DNA from 4 places in the Bradyrhizobium elkanii USDA 76 genome. Region 4 is predicted to be linked to each of the others. Evidence: predicted binding sites of a transcription regulator. Region 4 holds the regulator's gene; each other region holds the start of a gene.
The links. Region 4 encodes PhoB, which activates phosphate uptake and scavenging genes when phosphate is short. Its sites were predicted from a motif close to TGTCATNNANCTGTCAT; they were not measured.
Positions count from the first base shown of each region.

Region 1 (5,524 bases), 950 kb from region 4:
GTCGTGCCGATCGCGCCGGTCGCCCCGGCGCGGGGCCGCGGCGCCACCGTCAGTTCGCCCGCGACCGCAGCCGACATGCCGGAGCCCGCCGAGGCCGAAGAGATGGTCTCGCTCGAGGAGGCCGATGCCGAGGAGAACACCGGGAAGGTCAAGGCCCAGGTTCCCGAATCCGAGGACGATATCGAGGTCGATGAGACCATCGACGACGATGACGACGACGATTCGACCTTCATCGCCGACGAGGAAGAGGGCGATGAGGACGTCACCGACATTATTGGTGACGTCGGCGGCGACGAAGAGACTTGAGATCGGCGCCGATCTATGATCAACGGTGCTGCCGCGCGAGTCGTCCAGGCCGCGCGGGCCGGGATCGATCCCCCAGGATCATCCCAACTGGATAAGGGGCCATAGCTCAGCTGGGAGAGCGCTTGCATGGCATGCAAGAGGTCGGCGGTTCGATCCCGCCTGGCTCCACCACGCTTCGCCCTTCGGGCTACGCGTGGCGCAGCCACGAGTTGCCTGAAGGGCGAAGCGTGGTGTCCGGCGTAGCCCGAAGGGCGAAGACGGACTGCCAAGGACTCTACTCCCGTCCGGCTTCAGTGGATGCGAATGTGGTACGTCTACATCCTCCGCAGCATCAATTTCCCTGATCAGGAATATGTCGGCGCGACCGAAGATCTGAAGCGCCGGATTCCTGGGCACAACGCCGGCAAATCGGCGCACACCTCAAAATTTATGCCGTGGGAATTGGTCTGGTACTGCGCATTTCCCGACAAGTACAAAGCGTTGGCCTTCGAGAAATATCTCAAATCCCACTCCGGCCGCGCCTTCGCCAAGAAGCGCCTCTAACCGCCCCGCCCGCCCCCTACTCCCCCAGCACCGCATTCAGACGGTCGCGCAGCGCGACGATCTCGTCCTTCATCGCCATCAGTTCGCCAACGGTGCAGTCCGAGGCCGCGAGGATCGACTGCGGCACAGCCCTGGCCTTTTCGCGCAGCGCGTGGCCCTGCGGCGTCAGCGCGATCAGCACCACGCGCTCGTCCGCGGTGCTGCGGGTCCGCCTGATCAACTCCGCCGCCTCCAGCCGCTTCAAGAGCGGCGTCAGCGTGCCGGAATCCAGGAACAGGCGCTCGCCGAGGTCCTTCACCGCCACGTCGTCGCGCTCCCACAGCGCCAGCATCACGAGATACTGCGGATAGGTCAGCCCGAGCCGGTCGAGCAGCGGCTTGTAGACGCGGTTGAAGGCGTGCGCGGTCGAATAGACCGCAAAGCAGATCTGGTTATCGAGCCGCAGCGCCTGATCCGCCGCCGTCGGTTTCCTGGCCATGATTCCCATCGAATCCATCTCGTTTCCGCGTCATTCTGGGCTCACGGGACCGCGAATTCAATTGCGAACAATTAAATGTGAGGCCGCATGTTTTATATTGCGCGCAATCTATTTGCGTGCAAGACATCGATCGTCGAATTCAAGCCCAACCCACCAAGGGAGACCACGATGTCTGTCAACGTGCTCTACAAGACCAGCGCCAAGGCAACCGGCGGCCGCGACGGCCATGCGGCAACGCTCGACGGCGCGCTCGACGTCAAGCTCACGACCCCGAAGGAGCTCGGTGGCGGCGGCGGCGCCGGCAACAATCCGGAGCAGCTGTTCGCCGCCGGCTATGCCGCCTGCTTCATCGGCGCAATGAAGTTCGTGGCCTCGCAGGGCGGCCCCAAGGTTCCCGCCGACGCCTCGGTGACCTCGACGGTCGGCATCGGCCCGCGCTCGGAAGGCGGCTTCGGCCTCGCCGTCGAGCTCGCAGTGTCGCTGCCCGGCCTCGCCCGCAACGATGCCGAAGCGCTGGTCGAGAAGGCCCACCAGGTGTGCCCCTATTCCAACGCGACCCGCGGCAATGTCGACGTCAAGCTGAGCGTCGTCTAATTCCACATCACGCAATGGTCCGCCGCGACACGTGGCGGACCATCGCTCTTTCAGCGGCCGGTTCGCTTGGCGAACGCATGCGCCGCCTGCTGCATGGGCCTGCGCCGACGGAAGCATTGCTGCCCCGGCTGAAGACCGTTAGCTCTGGGACCCTCGTTATCTGATCCCAACTGAGCGAAGGTTGCTTCCATGAATACCCCAGCGGCTACGGGCGCGATGACCGGCCTGCGCGTGATCGATCTGACGCGCGTGCTCGGCGGTCCGTATTGCACCCAGATTCTCGCCGACCACGGCGCCGACGTGATCAAGGTCGAGCCGCCCGCCGGCGACGAGGTGCGCGACTGGGGTCCTCCGTTCCATGACGAGGACGCGGCCTATTTCGTCGGCATCAACCGCAACAAGCGCTCGATCGGCCTCGACCTCGCTTCCGAGGGCGGACGCGCGGTGCTGATGAAGATGCTCGAGACCGCCGACGTGCTGATCGAGAATTTCAAGCCGGGCACGCTCGACAAGTGGGGCATCGGCAACGACGTGCTGCGCGCGAAATTTCCGCGCCTCGTGCATTGCCGGATCTCCGGCTTCGGCGCCGACGGCCCGCGCGGCGGCAATCCCGGCTATGACGCGATCATCCAGGCGATGACCGGCATGATCGCGGCGACCGGCTCGCCGGAGAGCGGCCCGATGCGGATCGGCGTGCCGCTGGTCGACATCACCACCGGGCTCTACGCCACGATCGGCATCCTGATGGCGCTGTCGGAGCGGCAGCGCTCGGGTCTCGGCCAGTTCATCGAGACCACGCTGTACGAGACCGGGCTCGCGATCATGCATCCGCACACCGCGAACTATTTCATGCATGGCAAGCCGCCGTCGCTGACCGGCAACGAGCATCCCAACCTCGTGCCGTACGCGATCTTCCCGACCAAGACCGACAACATCTTCATCGGCGTCGGCAATGACGGCACCTTCCGCAAGCTCGCCAAGGAGATCGGCAAGCCGGAGCTCGGCACCGATCCGCGCTTTGCCCGCAACAAGGACCGCATCGCCAACCGCGATGCGCTCCGCGCCGAGCTGGCAGCGGTATTCAGCCAGCACGAGGCCGAGCCGCTGTGCAACCGGCTGCTCGCTGCCGGCCTGCCGGCGGGCCCGGTGCAGAAGATCGACCAGGCGCTGACCAACCCGCACACCATCCATCGCGGCGACGTCATCGAGAAGGATTGGTACAAGGGCGTCGCCTCGCCGATCCGCCTCGAACGTACCAAGCCGAACCTGCGCCGCACACCGCCGAAGTTCAGCCAGCACGCCGCGGAAGTGCTCGGCGAGTTCGGCTACTCCAAGGACGAGATCAACGGCCTGGTTGAGAAGGGCGTGGTCTGCGGTCCCCAGCGCAAGCGCTAAAGGCGTTTTCGAGCCTGTCCCGCACGTGATGCGGGATGGGCACCGGTTCGCGTCAGGACAAAGCTGGAGCGTCGGCCCGTTTCGAACCGGCCGACGCATCAACACTGCGGTGCAACGTCGCGTCTGGCGCTGCACCGCACGGAGGCGGCTGCGGTCTTCGCCTTTTTTACCGCTTCCCTTCGCTTCGGCTTCCCCCCTACCATGACTTTCGTTTATACGGTCATTTGAACGTCATCCGGCGCTGATAACGCGCGCAACGAAAGACGACGTTCCAATTGGGAGGGGTTTTGATGATCTTTCGACGACTAGGCGCTGCTGCGGCAGCCGCTGCCGCGCTTGCATTCGCGTCGCCCGCGTTTGCGGTGACCGAGATCCAGTGGTGGCACGCGATGACCGGCGCCAACAACGACGTCATCGTCAAGCTGGCCAACGACTTCAACGCCTCGCAATCCGACTACAAGGTGATCCCGACCTACAAGGGCGGCTACGCCGACACCATGAACGCCGGCATCGCCGCGTTCCGCGCCGGCAACGCGCCGCATATCATGCAGGTGTTCGAGGTCGGCACCGCGACGATGATGGCCGCCACCGGCGCCGTCAAACCGGTCTACAAGCTGATGGCCGACGCCGGCGAGAAGTTCGACCCGAGCGTCTATCTGCCCGCGATCACCGGCTACTACTCGACCTCGAAGGGCGAGATGCTGTCGTTCCCCTTCAACTCGTCGTCGACGGTGATGTGGGTCAATCTCGATGCGCTGAAGAAGGCCAACATCGCGGAGATTCCGAAGACCTGGCCGCAAGTGTTCGACGACGCCAAGAAGCTGAAGGCGGCCGGCTACGCCACCTGCGGCTTCTCCGGCTCGTGGGTCACCTGGGTCAATCTCGAACAGCTCTCGGCCTGGCACAATGTGCCGCTCGCCAGCAAGGCCAATGGCCTCGACGGCTTCGACACCGTGCTCGAATTCAACGGCCCGCTGCAGGTCAAGCATCTCGAGAACCTCGTCGAGTTGCAGAAGGACAAGACCTACGACTATGCCGGCCGCACCAACACCGGCGAAGGCCGCTTCACCTCGGGCGAGTGCCCGATCTACCTGACCTCGTCGGCCTTCTTCGGCAACGTCAAGGCGCAGGCCAAGTTCAACTTCACCGCGGCGCCGATGCCGTATTATCCCGACGCCAAGGGCGCGCCGCAGAATTCGATCATCGGCGGCGCCTCGCTCTGGGTGATGGGCGGCAAGTCGGCCGAGGAATACAAGGGCGTGGCCAAGTTCCTGACCTTCCTCTCGGACACGGACCGCCAAATCTGGATCCACAAGGCCTCGGGCTATCTGCCGATCACCAAGGCCGCCTATGCCAAGGCCAAGGAAGAGGGCTTCTACAAGGACCAGCCCTATCTCGAGACCCCGCTGCTCGAGCTCACCAACAAGGAGCCGACCGCGAATTCTCGCGGCCTGCGCCTCGGCAACATGGTGCAGCTGCGCGACATGTGGTCGGAGGAGATCGAGCAGGCGCTGGCCGGCAAGAAGACTGCCAAGCAGGCGCTGGACGCCGCCGTCGAGCGCGGCAACCAGATGCTGCGGCAGTTTGAAAAGACCGCCGTCCGCTGACATGATGCCTTCGGGCATGATCCGGAAAAGCGCGCAGCGGTTTTCCGAAAAGATCATGCCCTGACGACAAGCTAAAGCGCGATGACGATCCGACCTCATCTCATCGCGCTTTAGGGCCATCAACCGGCAGGCCGCATCCGCGGCCTGCCCTTCTTCCGAGCCCATGCAAAAGCAAGCGATTTTCCGGTCAAAGCTGTTGCCTTACGCGCTGGTTGCCCCGCAACTCGCGATCGTCCTGATCTTTTTCTACTGGCCGGCCGTGCAGGCGGTGATCCAATCCTTCCTGCTGCAGGACGCTTTCGGCCTCTCCACCAGCTTCGTCTGGTTCGAGAACTATCTCGAGCTGTTCAAGGAGCCGGCCTATTTCGCGGCGATCGTCCGAACCTTCGTGTTCTCGTTCGCGATCGCGGTCTCCTCGCTGTCCTTCGCGCTGCTGCTCGCGGTCATGGCTGACAGGCCGCTGCGCGGCTCGACGCTGTATCGCACGCTGCTGATCTGGCCCTATGCGGTGGCCCCGCCGGTGGTCGGCGTGCTCTGGGTGTTCATGCTGCACCCCTCGCTCGGCGTGCTGTCGCGCTATCTGCGCGGCATGGGCGTCGAC
Region 1 covers NZ_CP066356.1:113,990-119,513, reverse strand. The annotation lists gene JEY66_RS00605 (TIGR02300 family protein) at 1-306, shown strand, start outside; tRNA gene JEY66_RS00600 (tRNA-Ala) at 402-477, shown strand; gene JEY66_RS00595 (GIY-YIG nuclease family protein) at 610-849, shown strand; gene JEY66_RS00590 (MarR family winged helix-turn-helix transcriptional regulator) at 866-1,327, opposite strand; gene JEY66_RS00585 (organic hydroperoxide resistance protein) at 1,496-1,921, shown strand; gene JEY66_RS00580 (CaiB/BaiF CoA transferase family protein) at 2,111-3,316, shown strand; gene ugpB (sn-glycerol-3-phosphate ABC transporter substrate-binding protein UgpB) at 3,607-4,923, shown strand; gene ugpA (sn-glycerol-3-phosphate ABC transporter permease UgpA) at 5,087-5,524, shown strand, end outside.
Region 1: ugpB (sn-glycerol-3-phosphate ABC transporter substrate-binding protein UgpB) is a predicted target of PhoB. The motif match lies at 3,535-3,551, and genes of this name have one in related genera.

Region 2 (5,524 bases), 630 kb from region 4:
CGCTGGAGCTATCTGGCGCTGATGGCCGTGGTGATCGCGCTCCTGATCGGCGTCGCGATCGGGCTTGCCTATGACAAGCGGGTCGCCGCCGTGTTCGTCGCCTCGTCGATCGCGGTGTTCCTGCTGTTGCGCGGAATCGCCGAGCTCCTGATGGCGGTGGCGCGGCGGCTGCCGCGCAGCCGCATGACCATGCTGCGGCTCGCGATCGCCAACATCCACCGGCCGGGCGCGCTGACGCCGTCGGTGGTGCTGTCGCTGGGGCTCGGGCTCGCGGTGCTCGTCACCATCACCCAGATCGACGGCAATCTGCGCCGGCAGTTCCTGGCCGAGCTGCCGGAGCGGGCGCCGTCGTTCTTCTTCATCGACATCCCCTCCACCGAAGCCGACCGCTTCAATGCCTTCCTGGCCAAGATCGCCGCCGGCTCGACCGTCGAGGACGTTCCGATGCTGCGCGGGCGCATCGTGGCCGCGCGCGGCGTCAAGGCCGACCAGCTCAAGCCGTCCGTCGATTCGGAATGGGTGCTGCAGAGCGACCGCGGCCTGACCTATACCGGCGAAGTTCCCAAGGGCTCGAAGATCGTCGAGGGCGAATGGTGGGGGCCGGACTACAGCGGCCCCCCGCTGGTCTCGATGGAGAAGAAGATCGCCGACGGCCTGTCCCTGAAGATCGGCGACGAGATCGTCGTCAACGTGCTCGGCCGCGACGTGCCGGCGAAGATCGCCAACTTGCGCAACATCGACTGGCAGGGCCTCGGCATCAATTTCGTGCTGGTGTTCTCGCCGAATGCCTTCAAGGGCGCGCCGCACAGCCATGTCGCGACCCTGACGGAACCACACGCCGATTCCGCGGACGATGCGCGCATCATCAAGCAGGTCGCCGACGCGTTCCCGATGGTGACCAGCGTGCGGGTCCGCGAGGCGCTGGAGACGGTCGGCAGCGTGGTCAGCAATCTGGTGCTGGCGATCCGCGGCGCCAGCGCCGTGACGCTGATCTCGGCGATCCTGGTGCTCGGCGGCGCGCTCGCGGCCGGACACCGCCACCGCGTCTATGACGCCGTGATTCTCAAGACGCTCGGCGCGACGCGGGTGCGATTGCTCGGCGCCTACGCGCTGGAGTATCTGATGATCGGTTTTGCAACCGCCGTGTTCGGGGTGATCGCCGGCTCGATCGCGGCCTGGCTGATCGTGACGCGGCTGATGACGCTGAGTTTTATCTGGCAGGCCGGCAGCGCCGCGCTGGTCGTGGTCGCCGCGCTGGTCGTCACGGTTGGACTGGGGCTCGCCGGGACGCTGCTCGCGCTAAACCAGAAGCCGGCCTCAGTGTTGCGGAATTTGTGACAAAATGTAGCGGCGCGAGCGCCGTTTTTGCCTATGATGCTAGGGCAGAGCGACATTCGGCCGCGCGTGGAAGCTTGCGTCGGATGTGTTAATTTCCCACATACCAATCGGGTCGGATAGTCGGTTTGAATGACACGGAATTAATGTTCCGCAAACCGAGCCATCTGAGATAGATTTACGACCGGCGCCGCAAATCCCTTGCGCTCCACCGGGACCAACCACGGGAATTCGACCATGTCGGACCTAGACCGCAACTACGCTTCTCCTTTCGGCCGGGCCGCCGGGCGCATTGACGCTGCGGCCGTCGACGCCGGTCTGCGCGCCTACATGCTGCGCATCTACAACTACATGAGCATCGGCCTGGCCATCACCGGCCTCGCCGCGCTCGGCGTCTACATGGGTGCGGTGACGACCGACCAGTCGGCCGCCGTCGCCAAGTTCGGCAACGCCTATCTGACGCAGTTCGGCTACGCGATGTTCGTGAGCCCGCTGAAGTGGCTGTTCATCCTCGCCCCTCTGGCGATGGTGTTCGTCATCTCGGCCGGCATCAACCGCCTGCAGCCCGCGACCGCCCAACTCCTGTTCTGGGTGTTCTCGGCGCTGATGGGTCTGTCGCTGTCGTCGATCTTCCTGGTGTACACGCACACTTCGATCGTGCGCGTGTTCTTCATCACCGCGGCGACGTTCGGTGCGCTGAGCCTCTACGGCTACACCACCAAGCGTGACATGAGCGGCATGGGCTCGTTCCTGTTCATGGGTCTGATCGGCATCATCATCGCGAGCCTGGTCAACCTGTTCCTGGCGAGCTCGGCGCTGCAGTTCATCGTGTCGGTGGTCGGCGTGCTGGTGTTCGCGGGCCTCACCGCCTGGGACACCCAGCGGCTGAAGAACGACTACATCTACGGCTACGCCTCGCAGGGTGGCGTGATGGCAGAGCGTGCGGCAATTACGGGTGCGCTGTCGCTCTACCTGAACTTCATCAACCTGTTCACGCTGCTCCTGCAGCTGCTCGGCCAGCGCGACTAAGCGCCTCGAGCGAGCCGATCAAATCCAAGCCCCGGCCATCCCGCCGGGGCTTTTCTCTTGGGCGAGGCGAGATGTAGCGTAGCCCGGATGAAGCGCAGCGAAATCCGGGGCAAGTTCATCCATGGCTTCGGCAGTCCCGGATTCCGCGGAGCCTGTCATCGGGCGCGCGTTCGCGCGACCCGTTGGCTCCATCCGGGCTACAAGCTTTTCGTTTGCGCGAGGCAAAAATAATGGCGAGGCCGCGCGAGGGCCGCACAACTGCGCCGGCGGATTAGCGGATTTGTAGCCCGGATGAGCGAAGCGATATCCGGGGAAGTTGTACCCGGGTGGTGAGATCCTCCCGGATGTCGCTTCGCTCATCCGGGCTACGAGAAATCCCTACACCAGCGACAGCTTGCGGTCGATCACGAGCAGCACGCGTTCGAGTTCATGGCCGCGGCGCAGGATCAGGCCGGTCGCGGAAATCACGCTGTACATGCCCTGCTTGCGCGCAAGCCGGGGGTCCTTCTCGATCCGGTAGATCGGCACTTCCGACGCGCGCCGGAACACCGAGAACACGGCACGGTCCTTCAGGAAGTCGATCGCATAGTCGCGCCACTCGCCGTCGGCGACCATGCGGCCGTAGAGATTGAGAATGCGGTTGAGCTCAAGTCGATCGAAAGTCACGCGGTTGGGCTGAGGAGTCGCGGCGGCGGTGCGCGCCGCGGCACGACTCCCGCTCGGATCAGTGTCCTCCGAGATCAAACTCATCGAGCGCCTCCTGTCACCTCGGTGACGATCGGGTTCCGAAGGCCCCTCTTCGGGATCGTCACGAGAGTGACATGATCGCGCTAAGCGAGGGGGCCCGCAAGGGGCCAATCGCAATGCAACCGGGCCTTAACCACCACCGCGCGCGGCGGATTGTCCGGAAAACCGCAGAGTCACGGGAACGTTAGCGGAATCATATTGCTGCCCCACTTCCGCCCATCGCCCGCCCCGCTGCCCTGCGAAAAGGAAATCCTGCGTTGGCCCGGTCCTTTCGGTTCCGGATTCCTCAGCCCCCAGCCCCCCGGGGCCGTCGGGATCGGGCCTGTTCGCAGGGGAGTCAAATCCCAACACTGGGCCAACGAAAGTTGGTCCTTTTTGTTTTTGGGACCTGTGCAAGCGAGACGCGCGCAAAGCCCCGGCGTCCTCCTTTCGGCAAATCACTGGATGCACGTTCGTCGCCATGCGCGGCTGCACGACAACATGCGCGCGGTCCAACGACGCGACGGGCGGAAGCCGGCGCACCGCGCTTGACCGCAGCGAGGCGCTAGTGAAGCGAGGTGAAGGCAGCGCCGAGCATCGGGCCCGGCTTCTCGCGGTTGCCGTCCTGGACGTACACCGCCGCAGCATCGACGCCGTCACGCGTGATGTTCTCCAGCGGCACGGTCCAGCTCCCGGACGAACCGTTCCAGTCACCGACCTTGAGGAGATTGCGCACCACGTTGTGGTAGGTGATCTCGCGGCCGCGGTTCTCGCCGCGCGCGATCGAGATCGGCACCGACTTCGAGATCGAGCAGATCCAGACCTCGCCGCGCGACACTGCGGGCGACTTCGATGCGGCGACCGACACGTTGATCTGCTTGCCGGTCAGCGTCATCGTCACCGGCACCGACATCACGCTGCCGCTCCTTTCGGTGCTCTTGATGGCGTCCTCGATACTGGCGCGATCGCTGCCGATCACATGCGCGGAGCCGTTGATCACGGCTTGCGGCGTGTAGACGTCGCGATCGCCGCGCACATGTGAATAGGCCTTCTGGCGCGCGCTGAAACGGGAATCGGCCAGCGTGTCCTTCCAGCCGAGATAATCCCAATAGTCGATCGGCATGCTCAGCGCGATGACGTTGGGGTCCTTCGCGAGGTCACCGATGATCTTGTCCGCGGGCGGACAGGACGAGCATCCCTGCGAGGTGAAGAGTTCGACGACGGCACGCGGATCGGCGTGGGCGGGGCGGATGATCGCGACGATTGCGCAGATACCAAGGGCGCTCGACCATCGCGAGATACAGTTATAGGCCATCATCGCTGTCATACTGCGAACCAGTCGTGATGATTTCCATCCGTAATTGTACGGAGCATGAAGTCTGTCCCTGAACTTGCGTGCCCCAAAACGCGAGAAAGCGGCCTTTTCATAGGCCGCCTTCTTTTTAGTCGCTACTCACTAAGCGGTGAGGCACCGATCACAAATCCGCGTTAGGCCGCGAGTTTCCGCAGCACATAATGCAGGATGCCGCCGTTGCGATAGTAATCGAGCTCGTCCAGCGTATCGATGCGGCAGAGCAGCGGGACATCCTTCTTGCCGCCGTCGGCGGCGACGATTTCGGCCGTCAGCGTCTGGCGCGGCTTCAAATCGCCTTGCAGCCCGCCGATCGTGACCTTTTCGTCGCCCTTGAGGCCGAGCGAGGACCACGACGTGCCGTCCTGGAAGGTGAGCGGAAGCACACCCATGCCGACCAGGTTGGAGCGATGGATGCGCTCGAAGCTCTGGCAGATCACCGCCCGGACGCCGAGCAGGCGCGTGCCCTTCGCGGCCCAGTCGCGCGACGAGCCGTTGCCGTATTCGGCGCCGGCGAACACCACCAGCGGCACGCCTTCCGCCTGGTACTTCATCGCGGCGTCGTAGATCGACATCTGCTCGCCGTCGGGCCAGTGCTTGGTCAAACCGCCTTCCGGAATATTGCCGTCGGCACCCTTCAGCATGAAGTTCTTGATGCGGATGTTGGCGAAGGTGCCGCGCATCATCACTTCATGGTTGCCACGCCGCGTGCCGTACTGGTTGAAGTCGGCGGGGCGCACCTGGTGCTCGCTGAGGAACTTGCCGGCGGGCGAGGTCAGCTTGATCGAACCGGCCGGCGAGATGTGGTCGGTGGTGATCTTGTCGCCGAACATCGCGAGGATCCGTGCATCGACCACGTCGGTGACCGGGTCGGGCTGCTTCTTCATGCCCTCGAAGTAGGGCGGGTTCTGCACATAGGTCGAGCTCATGTTCCAGCGATAGGTCTCGCTTTCCGTGGTCTTGATCTTGCGCCAGTTGGTATCGCCCTTGAACACGTCGGCGTACTTCTTCTTGAAGATCGTCGCGGTGACGTACTTCTTCATGAAGGCGTTGATCTCCTTGGCGGTCGGCCAGATGTCCTTG
Region 2 covers NZ_CP066356.1:8,906,361-8,911,884, forward strand. The annotation lists gene JEY66_RS42065 (ABC transporter permease) at 1-1,338, shown strand, start outside; gene JEY66_RS42070 (Bax inhibitor-1/YccA family protein) at 1,573-2,364, shown strand; gene JEY66_RS42075 (DUF2794 domain-containing protein) at 2,743-3,114, opposite strand; gene JEY66_RS42080 (DUF1223 domain-containing protein) at 3,656-4,417, opposite strand; gene acnA (aconitate hydratase AcnA) at 4,579-5,524, opposite strand, start outside.
Region 2: JEY66_RS42075 (DUF2794 domain-containing protein) is a predicted target of PhoB. The motif match lies at 3,171-3,187, and genes of this name have one in related genera.

Region 3 (5,524 bases), 2.9 Mb from region 4:
AGCCGGGCGAACGCGATGCGATCGCGGTGGTTCGGATCCATGTTGGCCTGGATCTTGAACACGAATGCGCTCATGCGCGGCTCCGATGCCTCGACCTTGCGCAAATCCGAGTCCTGCGCACGCGGCGCCGGCGCGAACTTGCCGAGGCCCTCCAGCAAGTCGCCGACGCCGAAATTGCGCAGCGCGCTGCCGAAATAGACCGGCGTCAGATGGCCCTCGCGGAACGCCGCGAGCTCGAACGGCTTGCAGGCCTCCGAGGCCAGCGCGAGTTCGTCCTTGACCTCGGCGACGTCGAGATTGGGGTTGCGCTTGCCGAGATCGGCGATGTCGATCTGCTCGGTGGCGCCGGTCTTGGCGCCGCCGCCCTCGAGCAGCCGCACGCCGCCATTGACGACGTCATAGGTGCCGAGGAAGTCGCGGCCGCGGCCGACCGGCCAGGTCATCGGCGTGGTGTCGAGCGCCAGAGTCTTCTCGATCTCGTCCAGAAGCTCGAACGTGTCGCGGCTCTCGCGGTCCATCTTGTTGATGAAGGTGATGATCGGGATGTCGCGCAGCCGGCACACCTCGAACAGCTTTCGGGTGCGCGCCTCGATGCCTTTCGCGGCGTCGATCACCATGACCGCGGAATCGACCGCGGTCAGCGTGCGGTAGGTATCTTCCGAAAAGTCCTCGTGGCCCGGCGTGTCCAAGAGGTTGAACACGAGGTCGTTGAACTCGAAGGTCATCACCGAGGTGACGACCGAGATGCCGCGCTCACGCTCGATCTTCATCCAGTCCGAGCGCGTGTTGCGCCGCTCGCCCTTGGCCTTGACCTGGCCCGCGAGATTGATGGCGCCGCCGAACAGCAGCAGCTTTTCCGTCAGCGTGGTCTTGCCAGCGTCCGGGTGCGAGATGATCGCAAAGGTGCGCCGTCGCGCCACTTCCTCTGAAAGCGGCGAGCGGGACGGCGATTCGGCTGAAACTGAAATGTCGGACATGGCGGGGCATTTGGCAGGGAAAACGGGCGCAATCAAGGGCGTTTTGTCGCAATGCGGAACGGCCGCACCGTCCCCATATAGGCACCGGAAGGACGACCTTCTGCTCACCATACCATTCGCGGGGACGACCCTGCCTTATCTGGAGGGTTCGTGATGGCTTGGACCATTCTGTTCACCGCTGGCCTGCTCGAGATCGGCTGGGCGATCGGGCTGAAATATACCGAAGGTTTCTCGCGGCTGGTGCCGTCGGTGCTGACGCTGGCGGCGATGGCCGGCAGCGTGATCCTGCTCGGCCTCGCGCTCAAGACGCTGCCGATTGGAACCGCCTATGCGGTCTGGACCGGGATCGGCGCGGTCGGCACCGCGGCGCTCGGCATCATCCTGCTCGGTGAACCCGCGACCGCGATGCGGCTGGCCAGCATCGGGCTGATCGTTGCCGGCATCGCCGGGCTGAAGCTGGTCGGCTGATGACTTCTTTCGGACGCGTTTTGCTAACGCGAACCGGCTTCCACGTCGCTCGAAAACGCTACTTCAGAATCTGCACCGCCCAATAGGTCGCGGCTGCGACCGCGGCCGACGCCGGGATCGTGATCACCCAGGCGTAGACGATCGAGCTCGCCACATTCCAGCGCACGGCGGAGAGCCGCCGTGCCGCGCCGACGCCGACGATGGCGCCGGTGATGGTGTGCGTGGTCGATACGGGAACCCCGAGATAGGTCGCCATGAACAGTGTCGCAGCGCCGCCGGTTTCGGCGCAAAAGCCCTGCATCGGCGTCAGCTTGGTGATCCGCAGCCCCATGGTGCGGACGATCCGCCAGCCGCCCATCAGCGTGCCCAGCGCCATCGCGCTCTGGCAGGCCAGCACGACCCAGAACGGAATTTCGAATTTGTCGCCGAGATGGCCCTGCGAATAGAGCAGCACGGCAATGATGCCCATGGTCTTTTGCGCGTCATTGCCGCCATGGCCGAGCGAATAGAGCGAGGCCGAGGCGAATTGCAGGATGCGGAAAGCGCGATCGACCGCGAACGGCGTCGAGCGCACCGAAAGCCAGGACACGATCGCGACCAGCACCAGCGCGAGCAGGAAGCCGACCAGCGGCGACAGCACGATCGCGAGCAGGGTCTTGGAGAGCCCGCTCCACACCGCCGCCGAAACGCCCGCCTTCGCCATGCCGGCGCCGACCAGGCCGCCGATCAGCGCGTGCGAGCTCGACGAGGGAATCCCGAGCCCCCAGGTGATCACGTTCCAGACGATCGCGCCGACCAATGCTGCGAAGATCACGGTCGCGTCCACCACCGACGGGTCGATGATCCCGGTACCGATCGTATTGGCAACGTGCAGGCCGAAGACTGCGAAGGCGACGAAGTTGAAGAAGGCCGCCCAGAACACCGCATATTGCGGCCGCAGCACGCGGGTCGAGACGATGGTCGCGATCGAGTTGGCGGCATCGTGCAGGCCGTTCAGGAAGTCGAACAGCAGCGCGACCGCGATCAGGATGGTCAGAACGGGAAGACCTAGCGTGGCGTCCACGTGATGGCCCCGCTCTATTGTGCTTTGTTGAGCATGATCTCCGCGCAAACGCTTCGCGTTCGTCGCGGGGAAAACCTCATCACACTTTTCCGGATCATGCTCAGACTTGCTCGATCACGATGGAGTTGATCTCGTTGGCGACGTCGTCGAAGCGGTCGGCGACCTTCTCGAGGTGATCGTAGATCTCGGCGCCGACGATGAAGTCCATGGTGTTGGCGTCGCGGTGCTTCAGGAACAATTCCTTGAGCCCGATATCATGGAGATCGTCGACCCGGCCCTCGAGCTTGGTCAGCTCCTCGGTGATCTGGGTCAGCATCGAGACGTTCTGGCCGATGCCCTGCAACAAGGGTAGCGCGCGGACGACCAGATTGGCGCATTCCACGATCAGCGTGCCGATCTCGCGCATCGGCGGCTCGAACTCGCGCACCTCGAACAGCATCACCGCCTTCGCGGTCGCCTGCATCTGGTCGACCGCGTCGTCCATCGAGGTGATCAGGTTCTTGATATCGCCGCGATCGAACGGGGTGATGAAGGTGCGGCGAACCGCGGTCAGCACCTCGCGGGTAACGCTATCGGCGTCGTTCTCGAACTGATTGACGCGCTGGCAAAAGACAGGTGTCTCCTCCCCGCCCTTCAGCATGTCCTGCAACGCCAACGCGCACTGCACCGAGGTCTGGGCGTGGCGGGCGAACAGGTCGAAAAAGCGCTCTTCCTTGGGCAGGAAGGCGCGAAACCACCGCAGCATGTCTCAGTTCCATCGTTCCGGGACAGCCCTTTTAGCGGCTGTCACAGAACTGTCATAGAGCATCTGGCGGGGAAAACATCGGGATCGACCGCCCAAACGGGCGGTCGTCCACCGCTATGTGGACGAAAATCGCCGAGACCTGCCCTACAGCGACCGCCGCAGCAAATGGGCCAGTTCACCGACCAGGCCACGCCGGAACAGCAGCACGCAGGCCACGAAGATCACGCCCTGGATCACCGTCACCCACTGGCCGAAACCGGCGAGATATTGCTGCATGGCGATGATCACGAAGGCGCCGACCACCGGACCGAAGATGGTGCCGAGACCGCCGACCAGCGTCATCAGCACGATTTCACCTGACATCGACCAGTGCACGTCGGTGAGCGAGGCATTCTGCGCCACGAACACCTTCAGCGAACCGGCAAAGCCCGCCAGCGTGCCCGACAGGATGTAGGCCAGCATCTTGTACTGGTCGGTCTTGTAGCCGAGCGAGATCGCCCGCGGCTCGTTCTCGCGGATCGACTTCAGCACCTCGCCGAACGGCGAGTTGATGGTGCGGTAGATCAGCAGGAAGCCGGCGAGGAAGCCGACCAGCACGACGTAGTAGAGCACCATCGGCTTCGACAGGTCGAAGATGCCAAGCAGGTGGCCCTGCGGGATGCCCTGGATGCCGTCCTCACCATGGGTGAACGGCGCCTGCAGGTAGATGAAGTAGAGCAGCTGCGACAGCGCCAGCGTGATCATCGAGAAATAGATGCCCTGGCGGCGGATCGAGATGAAGCCGGTGACGAGGCCGAGCAAGGCCGCGGCCGCGGTGCCGACCAGGATGCCGAGCTCCGGCGACAGCCCCCACACCTTCAGCGCGTGCGCCGAGACGTAACCGGCGGTGCCGAGGAACATCGCGTGGCCGAACGACAGCAGGCCGCCATAGCCGATCAGGAGGTTGAAGGCGCAGGCGAGCAGCGCGAAGCACAGCGCCTGCATGACGAAGAACGGATAGATCCCCGTCCACGGCACGATCGCCAGCAGCAGCGCCATCGCGGCGAATACGATCATCTCGTCGCGCATCGCGCGCGGCGTGATCGGAAGTGTATCGTCGGTCAATGCTGACATATCAAGCCGCCCGTCCCGTCAGTCCCGTTGGCTTCACCAGCAACACCACCACCATCAGGACAAACACCACGGTGTTGGAGGCCTCGGGATAAAAATACTTGGTCAGTCCCTCGATCACGCCGAGCGCGAAGCCGGTGATGATCGAGCCCATGATCGAGCCCATGCCGCCGATCACGACCACCGCGAACACCACGATGATGAGATCGGCGCCCATCAGCGGGCGGACCTGGTTGATCGGCGCCGACAGCACGCCGGCGAGCGCGGCAAGACCGACGCCGAGCCCGTAGGTCAGCGTGATCATGCGCGGCACGTTGATGCCGAATGCGCGCACCAGCGTCGGGTTCTCGGTGGCGGCGCGCAGGTAGGCGCCGAGCTGCGTCTTCTCGATCAGGAACCAGGTCGCAAGGCACACCACGAGCGAGAAGATGACGACCCAGCCGCGATAGATCGGCAAGAACATGAAGCCGAGATTGACGCCGCCCTTGAGCTGATCCGGGATCGAGTAAGGCAGGCCCGAGGAGCCGAAATAGTTCTGGAACACGCCCTGCACGATCAGCGCGATGCCGAAGGTCAGCAGCAGTCCGTAGAGATGGTCGAGGCCGGTCAGCCATTGCAGCATGGTCCGCTCGAGGATCATGCCGAAGATGCCGACCACGACGGGTGCGATGATCAGCGCCCACCAGTAATTGATGCCGCCCAGGTTGAGCAGGAAATACGCCACGAAGGCGCCCATCATGTAGAGCGCGCCATGCGCGAAATTGATGATGTTGAGCATGCCGAAGATGACGGCGAGCCCCAGACTGAGCAGCGCGTAGAACGAGCCGTTGATCAGTCCCACCAGAAGCTGTGCGTAGAGAGCCTGCATCGAATGAGCTTTCGCTAGATAGATGAAGCCCGCCGGCCACGCCCATGGCCGGCGGGCATGATCGTCACTTCTTCAGAAGCGGGCAGGTGCTCTTGTCGAGCGGCGTGAAGGCCTGGTTGCCCGGCACGGTGCCGACCAGCTTGTAGAAGTCCCACGGTCCCTTGGACTCCGAGGGCTTCTTCACTTCGAACAGATAGGCGTCGTGGGTGACGCGGCCGTTGGCCTCGACCTCGCCCTTGCCGAACAGCGGATCGTCGGTCGGGATCGTCTTCATCTTCGCGACCACCTTGGCG
Region 3 covers NZ_CP066356.1:5,391,557-5,397,080, forward strand. The annotation lists gene JEY66_RS26290 (peptide chain release factor 3) at 1-977, opposite strand, end outside; gene sugE (quaternary ammonium compound efflux SMR transporter SugE) at 1,131-1,445, shown strand; gene JEY66_RS26300 (inorganic phosphate transporter) at 1,504-2,508, opposite strand; gene JEY66_RS26305 (DUF47 domain-containing protein) at 2,609-3,253, opposite strand; gene JEY66_RS26310 (branched-chain amino acid ABC transporter permease) at 3,398-4,366, opposite strand; gene JEY66_RS26315 (branched-chain amino acid ABC transporter permease) at 4,368-5,231, opposite strand; gene JEY66_RS26320 (ABC transporter substrate-binding protein) at 5,296-5,524, opposite strand, start outside.
Region 3: JEY66_RS26305 (DUF47 domain-containing protein) is a predicted target of PhoB. The motif match lies at 3,293-3,309, and genes of this name have one in related genera.

Region 4 (5,524 bases):
GCGGTCGACGACGGAAGCGAGCTTCTGCTTGAGCAAGAGCGACATCTTCTGCACATGTTCGAAGAAGCCGGGTTTCAGCATGACGTCGAGCACGGCATTGGCGGCGGCGACCGCGAGCGGATTGCCGCCGAAGGTCGAGCCGTGCGAGCCGGGCGCCATGCCGGCCGCAGCCTGCGCGGTCGCCAGCACCGCGCCGATCGGGAAACCGCCGCCGAGCGCCTTGGCCAGCGACATCACATCCGGCGTGACGCCCGTGCGCTTGTAGGCGAACAGCTCGCCGGTGCGCCCCATGCCGGTCTGCACCTCGTCGAAGGCGAGCAGCAGGCCGTGCTCGTCGCAGAGCGCGCGCAGCGCCTTGAAGAACGCCTGCGGCGCCGAGCGCACGCCGCCCTCGCCCTGCACCGGCTCGATCAGGATGCCGGCGGTGTGTGGACCGATCGCCTTCTTCACCGCCTCGATGTCGCCATGCGGCACCTGGTCGAAGCCGTCCATCGGCGGGCCGAAGCCTTCGAGATATTTCGTCGAGCCGGTCGCCGCCAGCGTGCCCAGCGTGCGGCCGTGGAAGGCGCCCTCGAAGGTGATGATGCGGTAGCGCTCGCCATGGCCCTTGGAGAAGTGATAGTGGCGGACCAGCTTGATCACGCCCTCCATCGCTTCGGCGCCGGAATTGCAGAAGAACACGAAGTCGGCAAAGCTCTGCTCGCACAGCCGCGCGGCAAGCGCCTCGCCGTCCGGGCTCTTGAACAGGTTCGACATGTGCCAGAGCTTGGTCGCCTGTTCCTGCAGCGCCTTGACCAGATGCGGATGCGCGTGCCCGAGCGCGTTGACCGCGACGCCCGAGGTGAAATCGAGATAACGGTCGCCGTTGGTTGCGATCAGCCAGGCGCCCTCACCGCGCTCGAAGCCGAGATCGACCCTGGCGAAGACGGGGAGCAGATGCGACGTGGCAGCGTTGGTCATGGCGTTCACTGACGGTTTTTAAGCCGACAATTGCCGCGCGCCTTGACGCCAGCGCAGCAACGGCCAGCTTCGGAAAACAAAACGGCCGCCTTTGCGGGCGGCACGTGGTGGGCATTCTATGCTGCGGTCAGTAAGTGTCAATCGCCACGAAGTGGCCTTCCTGCAATGCGAAACGAGCGCAATCCGGAGCATTCCGGTGCGGTGGAAAAGCCTCATCGCGATGCTTAACTGTGTGGGAACATGTGGACGCACGGCCGCGGACTCTTGCGCCAGAGTCACGCCATATTGTAGCGTTTGGCCTGTCGGGTACGACATCTCGTGCGGCGGTACTGGACCCTCTAAGTAGCCTTCGTGTCTCGCGTAAACGTTCGGGCGCAACACCGTGCCCGGCGAGGGCTAAGGGATTCTGGCCGCAGGGATATTTGTCCAGATTGGCTCGCAGCGCCGCTCCAATGATTGGCCGGCGCTACGCGAAGGGAAGAATGCGATGACTGTATTGACCTGGTCCGACGATCGCGTCGAGCAGCTGAAGAAGCTCTGGGAGTCTGGCCTGTCGGCCAGCCAGATCGCGGCGGAACTTGGCAATGTGACGCGAAACGCCGTGATCGGCAAAGTGCATCGGCTCGGCCTCTCCGGCCGCGCCAAGGCACCCTCCACGGCCGCGCCGCGGCAGCGCAAGGCCCGCCCCGCCCAGCACATGATGCGGGTAGCGCGGCCGGTGTCGCGCGGCAACACCGCGCTGGCGCACGCCTTCGAGGTCGAGATGGAGCCCGATCCGATCTCCTACGACAATGTGGTGCCGATGAGCCAGCGGCTGTCGCTGCTCGAGCTCAACGAGGCCACCTGTCACTGGCCGGTCGGCGATCCCTCGAGCCCGGAATTCTTCTTCTGCGGCGGCAAGGCGCTCGCCGGCTTGCCCTATTGCGCACATCACTCGCGCGTCGCCTACCAGCCCGCCGCCGATCGCCGCCGGCCGTCGGCGAAACCGCAGATCAAGTGAGCACTCGGGAAAAGACGGAAGAACTCAAAAACAAATCCCCGCGAAAGCGGGGATTTTTTTGTGGCTCGTGGCCCATTACATCACCGGCGTCGTCCCGGCGAAAGCCAGGACCCATAATCACTAATGCGTGTTGTTAGAAAGCCGTCTGGCCACGTGCCGATTACGCCGGCCGCGGCGTATGGGTCCCGGCTTTCGCCGGGACGACGCCGGTGATGCGGCTTGCGATGGCCACGCGCCCGTTACGGCTGCGGCTCGGCCTTGGCAAAGCGGTCGTCGAGCGCGTAGCCGGCGCCGCGCACGGTGCGGATCGGATCCTGCTCGCGGCCGGGATTGAGCAGCTTGCGCAGGCGGCCGATATGCACGTCGACGGTGCGCTCATCGATGTAGATGTCGCGGCCCCAGACGCTGTCGAGCAGCTGCTCGCGGCTGAACACGCGGCCGGGATGCTCGAGGAAGAATTCGAGCAGGCGATACTCGGTCGGCCCGAGATCGATCGGGCGGCCGGAGCGCGCCACGCGGCGCTTCTCGCGGTCGAGCTCGATGTCGCCATAGGTCAGCACGGTCGCAAGCCGCTCCGGGCTCGCGCGGCGCAACAGGCCCTTCACCCGCGCCAGCAGTTCCGGCACCGAGAACGGCTTGACGATGTAATCGTCGGCGCCGGTGGCAAGTCCGCGCACGCGCTCGCTTTCTTCGCCGCGCGCGGTCAGCATGATGATCGGAAGCTGCTTGGTCTCGGGCCGCGCCCGCAGGCGACGGCACAGCTCGATGCCGGACAGGCCCGGCAGCATCCAGTCGAGGACCACGAGGTCGGGAACGCGCTCCTTCAGCCTCGTGTCGGCATCGTCGCCGCGCCCCACCGTCTCGACATCGTAGCCTTCCGCATCGAGGTTGTAGCGCAACAGCGTCGTCAGCGCTTCCTCGTCTTCGACTACCAGAATGCGTGCGCTCATCGGTTTAAGTTCTTTCTCTGTGGTGATCCGTTGCCCAGACGCAAACCGAAACGCTTACTTCCTTGAGCATAGTCCCCGCGGAAACGATTTGTCGCGAGGATCATCCAGTTTCGCTCTTGCCGGTCCCGCACTTGCCGATCATGCCTCAGTTGCCCGGCACCGTGGTGGCAAAAGTGGTCATGTCCCCCTTCGGGCGCTTGTCGGTGATCTGCTGGCCCTCGATCATGTAGAACACGGTCTCGGCGATATTGGTGGCGTGATCGCCGATCCGCTCGATGTTCTTGGCGCAGAACATCAGATGGATGCAGAACGAGATGTTGCGCGGATCTTCCATCATGTAGGTGAGCAGTTCGCGGAACAGCGAGGTGCAGATCGCATCGACCTCCTCGTCGCCCTTCCAGACGTTCATCGCCGCCGGCAGGTCGTGCGCGGCGTAGGCGTCGAGCACCGACTTGACCTGCGACAGCACGAGGTCGGTCATGTGCTCGAGGCCGCGGATCAGCTTCAGCGGCTGGAAATCGCTCTCCAGCGCCGCGACGCGCTTGCCCATGTTCTTGGCGAGGTCGCCGATCCGCTCGAGGTCGGTCGCGACACGCATCGCGCTGACGATCTCGCGCAGGTCGATCGCCATCGGCTGGCGGCGCGCGATCGTCAGCACCGCGCGCTCTTCGATGTTGCGCTGCAGATTGTCGATCTCGATGTCGGCGGCGACCACGCGCTTGCCGAGCGCGACGTCGCGACGGATCAGCGCGTCGACCGACTCGGTAATCATCCGCTCGACCAGGCCGCCCATCTCGGCGACCAGGCGCGTCAACTCCTGCAGATCGCTGTCGAATGCCTTGGCGGTATGTTCAGAAGCCATCGCTTGTCTCCCTCAACCATGATCCCGGGGATCATGGTTTCGTGTCCTGAATTTTAGCATGATCCGATCGGAAAACCGGTTCCCACTTTTCCGGATCATGCTCTAGCCGAACCGGCCGGTGATGTAGTCCTGGGTGCGCCGATCGCTCGGTGAGGTGAAGATCTTGTTGGTGTCGTCGAACTCGATCAGCTCACCGAGATACATGAAGGCGGTCTTGTCGGAGACGCGCGCCGCCTGCTGCATGTTGTGGGTGACGATCGCGATCGTGTAGTCCTCGGAGAGCTCCTGGATCAGCTCCTCGACCTTGGCGGTCGAGATCGGGTCGAGCGCCGAGCACGGCTCGTCGAACAGGATCACCTCGGGGCGCACCGCCACGGTGCGCGCGATGCACAGGCGCTGCTGCTGGCCGCCGGAGAGCGACAGGCCGGAGGCGTTCAGCTTGTCCTTGACCTCGTTCCACAGCGCGCCGCCGCGCAGCGCCTTCTCGACCCGGTCGTCCATCTCGGACTTCGAGATCTTCTCGTAGAGGCGGATGCCGAAGGCGATGTTCTCGTAGATCGTCATCGGGAACGGCGTCGGCTTCTGGAACACCATACCGACCCGCGCGCGCAGCAAGTTGAGGTCGAGCTTGGGGTCGAGAATGTTGGTCTGGTCCAGCATCAGCTGGCCGACCGCGCGCTGGCCCGGATAGAGGTCGTACATCCGGTTGAAGATGCGCAGCAGGGTCGACTTGCCGCAGCCGGACGGGCCGATGAACGCCGTGACGCGGTTGGTGCCGAGCGTCAGGTTGATGTTCTTCAGCGCGTGGTGCTCGCCGTAATAGAAGTTGAGGTTGCGCACCGTGACTTTCGGCGGCGCTTCCGGCAGCGGAACCTGGGGAACGTGGCCCGCGGCAGTCGTGGAGACGGAAAGCTCGGTCATTTTGCGGCCCTTTCGGCACCAAGGATACGCGCGCCGATATTCAACGCGAGCACGGTGAATGTGATGAGCAGCGCACCGCTCCACGCCAGCTCTTTCCAGTAGGCGTAGGGGCTCTGCACGAAGTTGTTGATGGTCACCGGCAGGTTGGCCATCGTCTTGGTCAGATCCAGGCTGAAGAACTGGTTCGACAGCGCGGTGAACAGCAGCGGCGCGGTCTCGCCGGCGACGCGGGCGGTCGCCAGCAGCACGCCGGTGATCAGACCCGATCGCGCCGCACGATAGGCGATCCGCTTGATCACCAGCGAACGCGGCAGGCCGAGCGCGGAGGCGGCCTCGCGCAGCGGATTGGGCACCAGGAGCAGCATGTCCTCGGTGGTGCGCAGCACGACCGGGATCACGATCACCGCGAGCGCGAGGCTGCCTGCGATCGCCGAGAAGCCGCGCATCGGCACCACCACCGCGCCATAGATGAACAGGCCGATGATGATCGAGGGCGCGCTGAGCAGGATGTCGTTGATGAAGCGGATCACCGAGGTCAGCTTGTCGTGCTTGCCGTATTCGGCGAGGTAGGTGCCGGCGAACAGGCCGAGCGGCGCGCCGATGCCGACGCCGATCACCGTCATGATGAGCGAGCCGACGATGGCGTTGAGCAGGCCGCCTTCGGTCGAGCCGGGCGGCGGCGTGTTCTGGGTGAACAGCTGCACGCTGAGGCCGGTAAGGCCGTTATAAAGCAGCGTGATCAGGATCAGCGCCAGCCAGGTGACGCCGAACAGCGCCGCGCCGACACAGAGTGCGCGGATGACGATGTCGCTGCGGCGGCGGGATTTGTAG
Region 4 covers NZ_CP066356.1:8,279,702-8,285,225, forward strand. The annotation lists gene JEY66_RS39245 (aspartate aminotransferase family protein) at 1-960, opposite strand, end outside; gene JEY66_RS39250 (GcrA family cell cycle regulator) at 1,448-1,960, shown strand; gene phoB (phosphate regulon transcriptional regulator PhoB) at 2,200-2,910, opposite strand; gene phoU (phosphate signaling complex protein PhoU) at 3,056-3,772, opposite strand; gene pstB (phosphate ABC transporter ATP-binding protein PstB) at 3,875-4,693, opposite strand; gene pstA (phosphate ABC transporter permease PstA) at 4,690-5,524, opposite strand, start outside.